Regions from separate parts of the Paenarthrobacter sp. 10L412 genome, predicted to be linked through region 1. Evidence: predicted binding sites of a transcription regulator. Region 1 holds the regulator's gene; the other holds the start of a gene.
What was found. Region 1 encodes LexA, which represses DNA repair genes until DNA is damaged. Its sites were predicted from a motif close to TCGAACANNTGTTCGA; they were not measured.
Positions count from the first base shown of each region.

Region 2: AC1DD7_RS08845 (LysM peptidoglycan-binding domain-containing protein) is a predicted target of LexA. The motif match lies at 3,088-3,103, and genes of this name have one in related genera.

Region 1 is NZ_JBFTJT010000002.1:48,992-53,841, forward strand. It holds gene hisH (imidazole glycerol phosphate synthase subunit HisH) at 1-261, opposite strand, end outside; gene hisB (imidazoleglycerol-phosphate dehydratase HisB) at 258-884, opposite strand; gene AC1DD7_RS01990 (histidinol-phosphate transaminase) at 931-2,049, opposite strand; gene AC1DD7_RS01995 (LysM peptidoglycan-binding domain-containing protein) at 2,127-2,486, opposite strand; gene lexA (transcriptional repressor LexA) at 2,842-3,585, shown strand; gene AC1DD7_RS02005 (ATP-dependent DNA helicase) at 3,595-4,850, opposite strand, start outside.
Region 2 is NZ_JBFTJT010000006.1:162,912-167,761, forward strand. It holds gene AC1DD7_RS08825 (type I restriction-modification system subunit M) at 1-1,320, opposite strand, end outside; gene AC1DD7_RS08830 (restriction endonuclease subunit S domain-containing protein) at 1,321-1,908, opposite strand; tRNA gene AC1DD7_RS08835 (tRNA-Met) at 2,162-2,235, opposite strand; tRNA gene AC1DD7_RS08840 (tRNA-Thr) at 2,297-2,368, opposite strand; gene AC1DD7_RS08845 (LysM peptidoglycan-binding domain-containing protein) at 2,487-2,948, opposite strand; gene AC1DD7_RS08850 (DEAD/DEAH box helicase) at 3,244-4,850, opposite strand, start outside.

The DNA of each region.
Region 1 (4,850 bases):
ATCGACGGCCTTGAGTTCCCTCATCACCGTTTCAAAGGCACCCACGCCGGGGACCAGCAGCCCGTCGGCATTCAGCACGTCCTCAGGCTTGGAGCTGAGAACCACCTCGGCGCCTGCACGCTCAAGGGCGCGAACGGCCGAACGGACGTTGCCCGAACCGTAGTCCAGCACCGTAACCGTGGGCTTACCTTCAGGCGACTCCGGCTTGACGGTAGCCGAAGCGTCAGTAACCGCACCGTCCTTCAGGATTTGCCCACTCATAGCGCCCCCTTGGTGGATGGAATGCCCTCGACGCGGGGATCCGACTCCACTGCCGAGCGAAGAGCCCGGGCAAAGGCTTTGAACTGGGCCTCAACGATGTGGTGCGGATCGCGGCCTGCAAGAACGTTCATGTGCAGGCAGATACCGGCGTGCAACGTGATGGCCTCAAAGACGTGACGGGTCAGCGAACCCGTGAAGTGGCCACCGATCAGGTGGTATTCCTGCCCTGCAGGTTCTCCTCCGTGCACCAGATATGGGCGCCCCGAAACATCCACGACAGCGTGCGCCAAGGCTTCGTCCAAAGGAACCGTTGCTTCGCCGAAGCGGCGGATTCCGGCTTTGTTGCCCAAGGCAGTACGCAGGACCTCACCAAAGGTAATGGCCACATCCTCCACGGTGTGGTGGGCATCAATGTGGGTGTCACCCGTGGCTTTGACGGTCATGTCAATCAGGGAGTGCTTGCACAACGCCGTCAGCATGTGGTCATAGAAGGGAACCGTGGTGCTGATGTCCGAGACACCGGTGCCATCCAGGTTGATCTCCACCAGGACGGAGGATTCGCTGGTGGTGCGCTCCATGCGCGCAGTGCGGTCAGCGGACGGCTTGGCGCCGGTTTCGCTCATTGGGACGTCCTTATACACGAAGAATGGGGTGGGTCTATTGACAAGTTTAGTTGGGCTGGGACGCAGGGCTGTCCAGAAGGGCTTCCAAGGCCTCAAGGAAGGCCGTTGTTTCCTTTTCTGTTCCCGCAGTCACCCGCAGGTGCCCTGGAATGCCGACGTCGCGGATCAGGACGCCCGCATTCAGCAAGCCCTGCCAGATCGCGTGCGGGTTCGAAAGCCCACCGAAGAACACGTAGTTTGAGTCCGAGGCTGCCGGCTTGAGTCCCATTCGGAGGAGCTCGGTCACAATCCGGTCCCGTTGGACCTTGATGTCCTCGACGTCGGCCATGAGCGCTTCACGGTGGTTGAGGGCGGCCAGGGCCGTGGCTTGCGTGACGGCTGAGAGGTGGTACGGCAGCCGAACGAGCCTGATGGCATCGGTAACTTCAGGTGCGGCAGCCATGTAGCCCAGGCGCGCACCTGCCAGGGCAAAGGCCTTGCTCATGGTGCGCGAGACGATCAAACGCTCCCGCCCGGGAAGCAGCGTCAGCGCACTCGGCGTGTTGTCGTGCGCGAACTCGTGGTAGGCCTCGTCCACGATGACGATGGCTTGGCTGGCCTCGCCGGCTTCGTACACGGCTTCGACCACGTCCAAGCCCAGTCCCGTTCCTGTGGGGTTGTTCGGAGAGCACAAGAACACGATATTTGCGCCAGTCTCCTTCACCTGGGCAGCAGCAGAAGCGGCATCCAGGCCATAGTCATCAGCCCGCACTCCACGGACGTACTCGGTGTCCGTGCCACTGGCAAGCAGCGGGTACATGGAATATGTGGGAGGGAAGCCCAGCGCCTTGCGCCCTGGACCTCCGAAGGCCTGCAGAATCTGCTGCAGGACCTCGTTGGAGCCGTTGGCTGCCCAGATATTCTCCGCGGAAAGCCCGTGTCCGAGGTAATCGGCGAGGGATTCACGAAGTTCGGTGAACTCGCGGTCAGGGTATCGGTTCAAGCCTGTGGCCGCGGCCGCAACAGCCTCGGTAATGGCCGCTTGCACATCGGCCGGCACGCCATGGGTGTTCTCGTTGACGTTGAGCAAAATGGGGACATCAAGCTGCGGTGCGCCGTAGGGGCTCAGTCCACGCAGGTTGGTCCGGAGGGGAAGTCGGTCAAGTCGCTCAAGCTGGTCACTCACCAAGACAGTTTAAGGTGCCGGTGCGACTGCAGAGTAACTGTGACGCCAGGGACGGTGACCCATAGCACCCTGGCCGCTCAATTGGCGGGAACGAACAGCTGCTGGCCAGGCTGGATGCGTCCCCCGCGGAGATCGTTCAACTGGATGATTTCTGCAATGACATCACGAGGGTCCCGCTCCGGCGCGGCCGCACCGGCGATGCCCCACAGGGACTGCCCGGGCTGGACAGTCACCGTAACGGCCACCGGCGGCCGCAGCTGGCCTTGGGAATCAGAAGCTTTGGCCGGGGAGTTGATGAAGCCGGCAAGGCTCAGCAGCGCGGCAAGGAGCAGCATGGTGGGAATTCCGAAGAAGACGATCCTGCCGCGTTGGGTTAGCCGGAGACGCGCAGGAGCCGGAGTGTTGCGGAATTCATGGAACGTTGAGATTGCGGACATGAGCTGAGCCCTTCTGAGCGATTGCCTGCATCGGATGCCCGTTGCCGGCTGCCAATTCCTTGTGCTCGTTGTACCCGGCCCGGATGTTCGAACACTTTCTTCGAACATCCGAACTGCGTTCAACTTTTATAGAACACATATTCGAACCTTGCTATGACATTTTTAGCACTTATCAACGAACGGTGTCGAGACTCGCTAGAACGAATGTTTGATAAACGCCTGTGCCTGGCCTAGGTTTGAGTGAAGAAACAGGCACTGTTTCAGTGGAACAGGAGGGTCTGACATTTTTTCAGATCCAACATCCCCGGGCGCACTTCAGACCGTGACCGGGCGGAACGGAAGGGCAATGGCGAACATGGCAGCGAAAGCCACCGGCGGCGGGGCACCCCTGCGGAGCCAGCAGCCTCAAAAGAGTCCCAAAAGCCTGACTGTCCGGCAGAAGAAAATCCTGGAAACCATCCAGCGCTCTGTCAATGACAACGGGTATCCGCCCAGCATGCGCGAGATTGGCGACACCGTTGGTCTCGCGAGCCTCTCCAGCGTCACGCACCAGCTCTCCCAGTTGGAGAAGCTCGGCTACTTGCGCAGAGATCCCAAGCGCCCCCGCGCCATGGAAGTACTCATGCCTTTGACCCTTGACGGCGGCACAATTCCCGGAGTTGAAGCAGCTACTACACTGCGCAGCGCAGGTGGACTTGCCGTGACGGAATTGGCCAGCGCCAGCGACACCGCGATGGTGCCCTTGGTAGGACGCATCGCAGCCGGTGGGCCCATCCTGGCCGACCAGACTATTGAGGACGTCTTGCCCCTGCCCCGGCAACTGGTGGGCCACGGCGAACTGTTCATGCTGAAGGTCGCTGGGGACTCAATGATCGATGCCGCAATTTGTGACGGTGACTGGGTGGTTGTCCGCCGCCAGAATGACGCCATCAACGGTGACATCGTGGCAGCACTCCTGGATGACGAAGCCACAGTAAAAACCTTCCGCCAGCGGGACGGCCACACCTGGCTGCTCCCCCAGAACACGCAGTACGAGCCGATACTTGGAGACCAAGCCACCATTATGGGCAAGGTCGTCTCGGTCCTGCGCTCCCTCTAGGGCGTTCGCCTACGTTTTCTTTGCGCCCAAGCGTTCCAGGACGCCGCGCACCACGTTGCGGTCCGTCGTTGCCCAAAATGGCGGCAAAGCGGCACGCAGGAACCCGCCGTACCGTTCGGTGGAAAGCCGTGAGTCCAGGACAGCGACCACGCCTTTGTCGCCGGTGGAGCGAATAAGGCGTCCTGCTCCCTGTGCAAGACGAATTGCCGCGTGGGTAGCTGACACCGCCATGAACCCGTTGCCCCCGGACTGTGCAACGGCTCGCGAGCGTGCGGTCATCAGCGGGTCATCGGGCCTCGGGAACGGAATGCGGTCAATCACCACAAGGCGGCATGAACCGCCAGGGACGTCCACGCCCTGCCACAGGGACATGGTGCCGAAGAGGCAGGTGTCCGGTTCATCGGCAAACTGCTTCACCAGTGCTGCCATAGTGGATTCCCCCTGGCAGAGGATGTCCACATCCAGCCGTGGCCGCATCGCGTCTGCGGCTTCCTCGGCCGCCCGACGTGAGGAGAACAGGCACAGGGCTCCCCCACCGGATGCACGGATGAGGTCTTCAAGCTCATCCAGTGCCTCGGGAGAAGTGCCCCTGCCGGGCTTGGGCAGGTGCTTGGCCACGTAAAGGACACCCTGCTTCGGATAATCAAAAGGCGATCCGACGTCCAACCCGGTCCAGCTGGGCGCACCATCTCCAATGAGGCCCAGGCCACCTGCTGCGGGCTCAAAGGCGGATCCAATAGCCAGCGTGGCAGAAGTAAGCACCACTGTGTGCCCCGCGAAAAGGCCTTCCCGCAGCCGGCCAGCAACGCTAAGCGGGGCGATGTTGATCAGTGCGGGCGCGGTCTCGTCCGGGTGCGAGTACCCCTGCTGGGGATCGAAGGTGCTGTTCCTGGAGAACCACACCACTTCACGGTTCTCCTTGGCTGCGAGCATCCGCTCGCACAGTTCCAGAATGAGCATGAGCCGTGAGCGCGCAAGCTGCCTGCCGCCGTCGACCGCGTTTGAAGAGTCAGTCTTCGAGTCAGACAGTGCGGCGCGTGTGGCATCGCGCAGTTGGTCCAGGCAGTCCAGTTGTTCGTCGTTGAGCCCATTGGGCAGCAGACCGTTGGGGACTCCGGCAATGGCCATGTCCAGTCGATCGGCTGCCGCGTTCAGGGCGTCTACGGTAATAGCAGTGTGTTTGCGCGCGCTCGAAGCGGCAGCATGCACCATTGCCACGGACAGCTGACCTGTAACGGCCCCCGTGACCCGGTCCTGCAGCTCAT
Region 2 (4,850 bases), on a different contig from region 1:
AACGATCCGACTAATGTGTTTCTCCTCGAGCAGGCTCTGTGCCTTCGCGGCAGTATAGTCCCGGCTGGCGTCAATGAACAGGACGACGTCGCGATCCTCGTTGGCGCCGCCCTTTTCCCGTGAACGGTCGAAGATCAGGATTGCTACGGGAATGCCGGTCGTGGTGAACAGGTTCGCCGGCAACCCAACCACTGTATCCAGCAGGTTCTCTTCGATCAGCGACTTCCTGATGCGCCCTTCGGAACCAGCCCGGAACAATACGCCGTGCGGAACAATCACTGCCACCCGGCCAGTCTGCCGTCGGGCTGATTCGATCATGTGCGAGATAAAGGCGTAGTCGCCCTTGCTCTTGGGCGGGACGCCGCGCCAGAACCGGCCCCATCGGTCCGACTCCGCATGCTCGGACCCCCACTTGTCGAGGGAGAAGGGCGGATTGGCCACCACCACATCAAACTGTTTGAGCTGATCGCCTTCCAACAGCTTCGGGTCGTTAAGGGTATCGCCCCATTCGATGTGCGCACTGTCATTGGCGTGCATAAACATGTTCATGCGTGCCAGTGCCCACGTGGAGCCGTTGACCTCCTGGCCGTAAAGCGTGTAGTTGTTGCTGCCCACCTGGGCGGCGGTTTGGATGAGCAGCGAGCCGGATCCACACGCCGGATCGTAGATGCTTTCCTCTTCCTTGGGTGAAGCGACGCGTGCCAACAACTCAGAAACGGAGCGCGGCGTGTAGAACTCCCCGGCCTTCTTGCCGGCGTCCGAAGCGAACCGCGAGATCAGGTAGATGTAGGTTTCGCCGATTATGTCATCGCTCACCCGGGAAGGGCGAAGGTCCAGTTCTGGTTTGGCGAAGTCCTCCAGCAGGTTCTTCAGGCGCCGGTTGCGGTCCTTGGGCTGTCCCAGGTTCGCCTCCGAGTTGAAGTCAATGTTGCGGAAAACGCCCGCCAGTTTTGCCCGGTTGTCTTCCTCGATTGCTTCCAGTGCAATGTTGATCAGCTCGCCGATATTGTCAGCGTTCCGGTTGGCGTAGAGATAGTTGAACGTTGACGTCTCGTGAAGCGGGAATCGCTCGCGCTTCAGCAGCGACTCCACACGCTCAGGGTTGCCCTCAAACTGCTTTTGGTACTTCTCGGCGTGCTCGGTCCAGACATCAGAGATGTACTTCACGAACAGCATCACCAGGATGTAGTCCTTGTACTGCGTGGCATCAACCACGCCACGGAAGGTGTCGCAGGCTGCCCAAGCGGCATTGTTGATCTGGTCCTGAGTGACCTGGTCCTTCACGTCGTTCGAGAGGCGGGGGGTGGGATGCTCGGTCATTTAGGGTGCTTTCGTGTGGTTCTGCCCCGGAAGGGCAGCAGCGGTTATCAATTGGGATCGTCGAAGCGTGTGCTGACATTCCGCCAGACGGTGCATTAGTTGTGCTTCGCGGGTGGCGAGGTGTGAGGCCTTGGCGATAAGGCGCTGTTGCGCAAGCGGCGGCAGGTGCAAGGGGACCGATTCGAGCGCCGTCTTGGACACCATCTGGATGCTCTGTCCCTGCGCGGCGCGGCGCAGGTGGGTCTGCGCGTTCTGCTGGTTTAACCACCATGCGAGGAAATCCGGGTCATAAATGTCTGTGCTAGGCCGGATGATGAACAGAGGCAGGACAGCTATAGCTGGCTCCGGCAAATCGTCTGGGACGGCCCACGCGGTCGTCGCATGGCCCCGTGACCGAAGGAGAACATCGCCGCGGGAGACCATATACCGGGGATGGGGGGATGGCACCCGGGCCATGCTCCGCACGTCCAGATCTCGGTTGATGGAGAGGTCCGCCATCTGGATTGCCAACACACCACTGAAGCTCGCGTCAAGACGTTCGCGCACGGTTAGTCCTGAGGTGATCCGCGCAACATCGGCCAGCAGCATTACTCCCCCTTCAGTAGCTTGACTACTGAGACAGTCTACACATCAGGTCAGTAGTTGTCCTACTGAAATGTGCTCTTGGACGCTGCGCGCGGCATGGCGGCCCTATGCTAAGGCCAGCTTGTATCCACCTAGTAGCCACCTTGCGGAGAATTTGGGGCGACCCGGGAGAAGCTAAGAGACACATCTCGTTTCACGCACTGGGACGAAACAAAGAAAACCCCCGGAATCTCGCGGATTCCGAGGGCTTGCTCTGTAGCGGTGGGGAGGCTCGATCTCCCGACCTCACGATTATGAGTCGTGCGCTCTAACCAACTGAGCTACACCGCCACGAATGAGAAAAACCTGTGTCAAGCCGGTCAAAACCGCCTTGACACAGGCCCTCATTCAGAGCCCCCCACCGGAATCGATCCGGTGACCTCGTTCTTACCAAGAACGCGCTCTACCACTGAGCTAGGGGGGCAACGAGTAAATACTCTACCGGACGTTTTCAGAAGCTACAAATCGGCGAAAATCCGGGGAAAAACGACGCCGACACAATTTGCGCAGACGCCATTTTCCTGATCCAGATACCGTCCAAATCAGGGCAGTCGGAGCACCTGTCCGGGGTAGATGAGATCCGGGTTGGGCACCGTATCAGCATTGGTTGCGATCAGGGCTCCCAGGTCCACTCCGAACTGCGCAGCGATGCCGCTCATGGTGTCGCCGGGCTCCACTACAACCTCTGTGACGCGTGGGGCGACTGGACCACGCTGCCCTGCCTCCGCAGCGGCCTCAGAAGCTGCCTGTTGGGCCATTGGCTGGACCTCCGGGGCTTCGGGCTCCAAGCCCGCCTGCTCGGCGATCTGAGCGCCTGCAGCGTTGGCTGCCGCCTGCTGCTCGGCCGCTTGGGCTGCAGCAGCTTCTGCGGCGGCCTTGCTCGAAGCAGAAGCATCGACGGCGGCAGCATCCTCCGCGGCCTGCGTTACGGCCGTCTGGTCTTCCTGGCCACCGCCCTTTCCGCCCATTCCCAGGTTCTTCTTCAAATTCTCGAGCAATCCCATGGGGAACCCTCCTGCATTCAGCGTGCGACCATCAGGCTCTTCGCAACTACGCGGCTCGTAGCACTTTGATCGTACGGCGGCCCGCGGGTGGCATGGAACCCGCAGGTGGCACGGAACCCGGTCTTGTTCGAAATCCCCGCCGTACAAGGGTTCGGATATCCAACAACCCCGGGAGTTGCCCCAACCCGCACCACTTACGGCCCTTAAACACGTCAGGGGGTCGGCCCGAAAGCCGACCCCCTGACGGGAACTACTTAGTGTTTACCACTTGCCAGTGTTTACCACTTGCCAGTGTTTACCACTTGCCCTTGCGGTTGAAGTCGCGGTGTCCGCCTTCGCCACCGCTGCGGGGCTTGCGGGCGCCGTCGCCGTGTCCACCGAAGCGGGAGCCGCTGGTCTGGCCACGGTCACGATCGCCGAAGCTGCCTGCAGTGCGCTCGGAGCGGTCGCTGTACGTGCGGCCGCCACGGTCGGCAGAGGAGCGCTCGCCACCTTCAGACTTGCGGAAGTCCTTCTTGAACCCACCGCTGCCCTTGAAGTTGCCGCCACCACGGTTTTCGCGGTCGCCATAGCCACCACGGCCACCGGCGCCACCACCGGAGTAGCTGCCACGGTCGCCGCTGGGCTTGCGTCCGTTATCCAGCTCGAGGTTGATCAGCTCGCCACCAATGCGGGTGCGGGACAGTGCGCGCAGCTGCTCGGGGCTCAGGTCAGCCGGAAGCTCCACCAGGGAGTGGTCCGAGCGGATGTCGATGCCACCGATTTGTGCGGAGGAAATGCCACCTTCGTTGGCAATGGCGCCCACGATGGAGCCCGGCATGACGCGCTGACGGCGTCCGACGGCGATCCGGTAGGTAGCGTTGCCCTCGGTGAGTGCACGGGTCGGGCCACGGGAGCCGAAGCCGTCCTTGGAGCGTTCGCGCTTCTGGTACTCAGGAGCTGCAGGCAGTTCCTTGACCAGCAGCGGCTGTCCGCCCTGTGCCATGACGGCGAGTGCAGCGGCGATCTCCGAGGCCGGTACGTTGTGCTCTTCCTCATAAGAGGAGATGAGGTCGCGGAATGCTGCAACATCCTCGGACTCAAGGGTCTCGGTGATGCGCTCGGCGAACTTGCCCAGGCGCAGCGTGTTCACGGTCTCGGCCGTGGGCAGGTGCATCTGCTCCACCGGCTGGCGCGTAGCCTTCTCGATGGAACGCAGCAGGTACTTCTCCCGCGGCGTCATAAACAGGATCGCGTCACCGGAACGGCCTGCACGGCCGGTGCGACCGATGCGGTGGACGTAGGACTCGGTGTCGTGAGGGATGTCGTAGTTGATGACGTGGCTGATGCGCTCAACGTCAAGACCACGGGCTGCGACGTCGGTAGCAACCAGGATGTCGATGCGGCCTTCCTTCAGCGCGTCAACAGTGCGTTCACGCTGCTGCTGCGGGATGTCGCCATTGATGGCGGCAGCCTGGAAACCGCGGGCCTTCAGCTTGTCAGCGAGGTCCTCGGTTGCCATCTTGGTGCGCACGAAGGCGATAACGCCGTCGAACTCTTCGACCTCGAGGATGCGGGTCAGGGCGTCCAGCTTGTGCGGGCCCATGACCTGAAGGTAACGCTGCTTGGTGTTGGCGCCGGTGGTGGTCTTGGACTTCACCGAGATTTCAGCAGGGTTGTTCAGGTACTGCTTGGACATGCGGCGGATCTGGCCCGGCATGGTGGCAGAGAACAACGCAACCTGGCGGGTTTCCGGCGTCTGCTGGAAGATCTGCTCTACGTCATCGGCGAAGCCCATGCGCAACATCTCGTCAGCTTCATCCAGCACGAGATACTGGAGTTCGGAGAGGTCCAGGGAGCCCTTGGCAATGTGGTCGATCACACGGCCGGGGGTACCGACAACAACCTGTGCACCGCGGCGAA